One region of the Paenibacillus sp. NPDC058071 genome, then DNA from elsewhere that is predicted to be linked to it. Evidence: predicted binding sites of a transcription regulator. Region 1 holds the regulator's gene; the other holds the start of a gene.
What was found. The regulator LexA, encoded in region 1, represses DNA repair genes until DNA is damaged. The targets are predictions, from matches to a motif close to CGAACATATGTTCG.
Positions count from the first base shown of each region.

Region 2: a site for LexA is predicted at 1,271-1,284, ahead of ACFVTB_RS26220 (DNA polymerase IV). Genes of this name have one in related genera too.

Region 1 is NZ_JBHVSK010000001.1:103,669-106,791, forward strand. It holds gene glnA (type I glutamate--ammonia ligase) at 1-846, shown strand, start outside; gene lexA (transcriptional repressor LexA) at 1,047-1,667, opposite strand; gene ACFVTB_RS00435 (LysM peptidoglycan-binding domain-containing protein) at 1,827-2,195, shown strand; gene ACFVTB_RS00440 (DUF896 domain-containing protein) at 2,648-2,833, shown strand; gene ACFVTB_RS00445 (hypothetical protein) at 3,055-3,123, shown strand, end outside.
Region 2 is NZ_JBHVSK010000025.1:4,263-7,385, forward strand. It holds gene ACFVTB_RS26215 (YhjD family protein) at 1-1, opposite strand, end outside; gene ACFVTB_RS26220 (DNA polymerase IV) at 1-1,254, opposite strand, end outside; gene ACFVTB_RS26225 (putative periplasmic lipoprotein) at 1,683-2,141, shown strand; gene ACFVTB_RS26230 (NUDIX domain-containing protein) at 2,182-2,625, shown strand; gene ACFVTB_RS26235 (Crp/Fnr family transcriptional regulator) at 2,664-3,123, shown strand, end outside.

The DNA of each region.
Region 1 (3,123 bases):
CTTGGCGAGAACTGTCGCCGCGAGATCGTGCTTACGCTTGAAGAAATGGGCTTCGAGATCGAAGCGTCCCATCACGAAGTTGCTCCAGGCCAGCATGAAATTGACTTTAAATATGCGGACGCCATCAAAGCGGCCGACCAGATTCAAACCTTTAAGCTGGTTGTAAAAACAATTGCGAGACAGCATGGCCTTCATGCGACGTTCATGCCTAAACCGCTGTTTGGCGTTAACGGCTCCGGCATGCACTGCCACCAATCGCTGTTCCAAGGCAACACGAACGTATTCTACGACGAGAGCGATCGCTTAGGTCTGAGTACGACGGCTCGTTACTATATGGCAGGTATTTTGCAGCATGCTCGCGCAATGGCGGCAATCACGAACCCGACGATCAACTCTTACAAGCGTCTGGTGCCTGGCTATGAAGCTCCGTGTTATGTTGCATGGTCCGCAAGCAACCGCTCGCCGATGATCCGTATTCCGGCTTCACGCGGTCTTAGCACTCGCGTCGAAGTTCGTAACCCGGACCCTGCGGCGAACCCTTACCTGGCACTCGCGGTTATGCTGAAAGCCGGACTCGACGGCATTCAGAACAAAACGCCGCTGCCGGCTCCAATCGACCGCAACATCTACATCATGTCGGAAGAAGAGCGTATTGAATCCGGCGTACCAAGCTTGCCGGCAGACCTGAAGGAAGCGCTCGACGAGTTGCTCCGCAGCGAAGTCATCTGCGACGCGTTGGGCGACCACGCGCTGGCGCATTTCTACGAGCTGAAGGAAATTGAATGGGATATGTATAAGACGCAAGTTCACCAATGGGAACGCGATCAATATTTGACGCTGTACTAATAGGTATGAGAGGGCCGTCCAGCAATGGACGGCCCTCTTTAATTGATGAGAATGTTCATCCGTTCTGGAAAGAAGCCCACCATCGATGACGACACCGATGGTGGGCTTCCGTATACTTTGCAAACAAAAAGCCGCTCAAGATGATCGCCTCTACTAGGCGTCTTCAGAGCGGCTTCTTACTTCATACGATACAAGGCGGATTAATGGAAGTCTCGGAATAAACCGACGACTTTTCCCAAAATAGTGACGTTCTTCAGCCGGATCGGCTCCATCGTGGCGTTCTCCGGTTGCAGGCGGATATGGTCTTTCTCACGGTAAAACGTCTTGACGGTCGCTTCGTCTTCTTCCGTCATCGCAACAACGATGTCGCCGTTGTTAGCAGACTGCTGCTGCCGAACGATTACATAGTCGCCGTTGTGGATGCCGGCTTCAATCATACTCTCGCCGATGACGTTCAGAATAAAGACGTCGTCATCCCCGACGAAGTGGGAAGGGAGAGGGAAGTACTCGTCGATGTTCTCCGTTGCAGTGATCGGAACGCCGGCCGTTACTTTGCCGACAACCGGAACTTGCGCGACTGCTGGGCGGATAATTCCGTCGACGTCTTCTTGGTCCAATATTTCAATTGCGCGCGGCTTGGTAGGATCGCGGCGGATGAGCCCTTTCTTCTCCAGTCGGTCCAAATGGCCATGGACGGTGGAGCTTGAAGCGAGCCCGACTGCTTCGCCGATCTCGCGGACGGACGGCGGATATCCTTTATCCTTGACTTCATTCTTTATAAATTCAAGAATCGCCTGTTGACGGTTGGAAATCTTCGACAAAGATATCACTCCATTAATATATTTGTAGAAAATTATAACATAGAACCGGAGTTCGCACAAACATAAGTTCTTGAGCACAAAAGTTCGCATTCGCTATTGACGGCAAACGTTTGTTCGTGTAATCTGAAAACAGAACAAACGTTTGGGGTGTTGGTCGATATGTTAATGAATCCTTCCTTCTACAAGTCGATACATACGAAAGAAGACGCCGGTTGGTCGCCGAGACGGAGAACTATGCAACTATCCGTTAACCGCAGAGCTGCCAAGCTGATCGTGGCGCTAGCTTTTTTTATACTATTATTCACTAGTTTTTTGATTGTAGGTACGAACGCTTCAACTGAACCTGCTGCCGTCTCCGCAGGAGAGCAGATCGTTATCGTTGGAACGGGCGATACACTGTGGGAGATTGCGAAGCTGCATATGGACGATTCGAAGGATATCCGGTACAACGTGTTCCAGTTGAAGGAACGCAACGGTCTCTCATCGGTCAATTTACATCCGGGGCAACAGCTTATTGTCCCGCAGTAATCTTAAAAGTCTTTTTCATAGCGGAACCAAACGTCAGCCTTCGGGCAGAAATTTGGCGGGTAGATTGCAAAAGAACAGGAAGAGGAACGCAATTGCGGCAGCATCGCGTTCCTCTTCCTGTTCTTTTCTTTATATTATCTATCAAAGTCAAGTCTGTGCAGATCGAATTATTTAAATGCGGATCAAACTTAAAATCAGTGCTTGACGGAAAAGTGGAGTAAAACGAAGGGGCAGAGGGATTCTGGAGAAACGAAGGTAGTTGCATCATGAACACTCGAATTGATAGAGCGCAACATTAATATAGAACAAACATTCGCAAAACAATTAAATAATTAATATGATTAAATACAGCATGGCCTTAATATGCCCGCCTCGCCTTGACAACAGCCTCTGCGAAATGTCAAAGTAGATAAAAGGTATTACTTTTGGACAGCAAGCGAGGTGAACGTGCAATGGGACAATTAATTACGCGAATTAATGAGCTTTCGCGCAAACATAAAACGGAAGGCTTAACGCCGGAAGAGACCGTCGAGCGAGACGAGCTTCGTAAAAAGTACTTGGAAAACTTCCGCAGCAATTTCCGTCAGCAGTTGGATAATATCGAGTTTGTGGACGAGCCGCAAGAGAAGAAGCAATAATTGTCGTATAAACAGTACAAAGGCATCATTTTCACTACTAACTTTTAGACCATTAACAAGTATATAGGCGAAGCTACATCTGCCGAGTATTGAACTTTCCGCGCTTCTCTCCCGATGCGCGTTATGGCGCCGAAGGCGCTTTTCGTAAGAACGCAGCACAATGGCGGTGATAGCATAACTCATCGCCTAGCTGAATTGCATATTATTTAGGAGGAATTCGATTGTCTTCACGCAGTTGGGAACGAAAAGTCCGCAAAAATCAGAGCCAATTGGTTAAAGCGCGCAAAAAG
Region 2 (3,123 bases), on a different contig from region 1:
TTTATAATGCCCCCCAATTTTGACGCTGCGTTCGCGGGCCTGAGCCGCATCGAGCAGAGAGGAAGCCCGCAGTATCGCGGTCGTTCCAAATTTGTTTCGAATGGCGTCCGTCATGCGCTCCAATCTTCGTTCCTTTTCCCGGTTGCCAAACAGCGTCAGCTGGTACTGATCGTCGGGAACGAGCCGCGACAGCGTCACGCCGAGCTTACGCACGGGAAGACGGTCCCAATGGGCGTAAAACAACGTTTTCGCCGCAGCGTATACTTCCTTCGCGATGTTCGTCGGATCGGGAACCGTCATTTGCCGGAAAAAGCCGGTCGGCTGGCTGAAATCGGCTCCTTGCGCTCCAGCCGCTACCACATGCCCCATATAGCCCTTAGCCCGGCTGCGACGGCATACCTCCTCGCTCAGCTCCAGCAGCACGACGTCAATCTCGCGCGGCTCGGAATAATCGCGCGGCAGCGTCATCTGATGGCCGACCGCCTGCTGGGCGTCGTGCGTGCTCGGCTTGACGGGACTCGGATCGATGCCGTTCGCCGTCTGCCAGAACAGCTCCGCTTGAATGTCGCTGTTTCGTCCCATGCGGGCGCGCATACGGCGCTTTAAATCAGCGAGCGGCATACGGCCGAGATCGCCGATCGTATCGATGCCCATTCGATGGAAATGAGCGGTCATGCGCGAGCCGACGCCGAACATCGCTTGAATCGGCTGCGGCCAAAGCACCCGTTCCACATCCAGCTTCCGTAAGGTGAAAATGCCGCTCTCGCTTTTTTTCGCCCAAATGTCTGTCGCCATCTTCGCTAAAATCTTGTTCGAGCCGATGCCTACCCGCGACCATACACCGGTGTACAGCAGAATTCTCGTCTGAATTTGGACCGCAATCTCCTCGGGCGCGCCAAAGTAAGGAATGGAGCCGGTGACGTCGAGAAATTGCTCGTCGATAGAAAAGGGCTCGACTAGATCGGTGTATTTGCCGAAAATGCCGCTGATGAGCAGAGATACGTCGATGTAGTTTTGCATGCGGGGACGGATGATGACGAGCTCCGGGCATTTGCCGAGCGCCTCGCCGAGCGATTCGGCGGTCTTGACGCCGCGGCTCTTCGCGATCGGGCAGGCGGCTAGAATGATGCCGGAACGGCGCGAAGGATCACCGGCGACGGCGACCGGAGCGTCCTTATGCTCGGGATGCGCCGCCTTCTCGACCGAGGCGTAAAACGATTGGCCGTCGATCAGCATAATGGTTCGTTCTTGCATAAGTTCACCTTCGATGCGAAAGTATGTTCGTATCCTTATTATATACCGAATGTATGTTCTGTATGCAAGGGATAAATGCAGGTAATTTCAGACAGGGGGCTAAACACGCGAAAAGAATATAATTAAACATGAGCGAGCATTTAAAGCAATAGATCCGTATATCTAGTAGCTGGCATTCGTACATCCTTCTAGTGTGCCTCTGGCAAGTTGCTTTAGAAGAAGGAGTAAACAGTATTGCTAATCCTTCCATTAAATGGACGTGGAGGGGTTTATCATTATTACATGGTTCTTCATCAAAATCAGTTCTTGACAAAGAAAAAGAGAGTAGCGGAAGAACCCTCTGACCTGCAGCGATTCCCCTCGCTTCAAGTCAAGCACTGATTTCGGTTTTGAGCCTATTACATTAAATAAACAAGGTTGTAAATACAATGAAAATCAAATTAAATTTAATGATTATGGTGATTATACTCTTGCTGCTGGCTGGTTGTTCACAGAATAACTCCACTTATCCTAGCTCCGTAATTGTCAATGACAAAGTATACGGAATTTCTGTGAGTGAAGTGTCAGCTGATAAAGTTGGGGAAAAACTCGGTAAAGTTCTTAAGAACCGTCAACCCATGCCAAAAGAAAATTGGGAATCAAACAATGATAAAAGCAGAACGGATATTGGAAGAGCCTTAATAAGATTTGGAGGGCGTAGCAAGCCACTTGGTGATAATAGGGGAAAATATTCATATAGGACATTCCGAATGGGAGCTAAATTCCATTCAGAATGTCCTTTTTATAAGTTTAACATTCATTTTACCGAATACGACCCGTTAGTTAACACTACTAGACAATTGTCCTTTTTTCGAATTGCGAGGATCTCTAAAATAAAAATCAAATAAGGCAAGCGAATGGAGGTGAGAAGAAATCGAGCAGAAGCGAATTAGAGAATTTACCGCTACGGTTTATGTCTTGAATGAAGAGCACAACGCATTATTGTTTATGCGGAGGCGAAAACCGCCGTTTGTGGGGTGCTTTTTTCCGCCAGGCGGGCACTTGGAGTCGAACGAAACACCGGATGAAGCGGCTGTCAGAGAGGTGCTAGAAGAGACAGGCTATTCGATTCGGCTGTTGTCGGCACAAGAAGACAGTCATCCAGAGCCTGGTGTAATCCCCTTGGCTTTCCCGATCAACATTCAGCTCGAACGTATCGATGATCAGCATGACCATATCGATTACATCTATGTTGGAGAAGTTCTTCGCAGAGAGCGAACGGAAGTCGGGGAGGAGTGGATGTGGTTTGATGACGCCCAATTAGATGAAAAGTCGGTGCCAGCAGCTATTCGGGAAGTCGCCAAGCGAGTCTTGCAAGACCACAAGCACTAGGGGAATACTAGCTGTAAAAAGGTAATTGGAGGCTGCAAATGGACAAGTCAGTCCTGCTCAACATGATGAACAACTACAGATGGCTGCATGAAATGCTGGAGCACATGCCGCCGGACCTGTTTGTCCATTGGGAGCTATGGCGCTATTATCCGGAAGAGCTGGTATGCGAGCAAGGAGAGCATCCTGATGTCTTCTATATCGTTATAGAGGGGCACTTGAAAGTAGAGCACATTCTGGATGACGGTACGGTCCTTATTATCGCCTATCTTTATCCGGGTCAGATGATCAGTGATATCGAAATTGCCTTAATGACGCCGTACGTCTGCCGCATTACAGCTGAGACCCAGGCTTCTACGCTTGTGTTGAAAAAGGAAATTTATCAAAAATGGCTGCTGGCGGATAACCACTTCTTGCTGTACTTGACGAAACAGTTGGCCGGGAAGCTGTATGAGACGGTGCGCAAATCGATTGACAATGTGTCGATGTCTCTCAGGCACA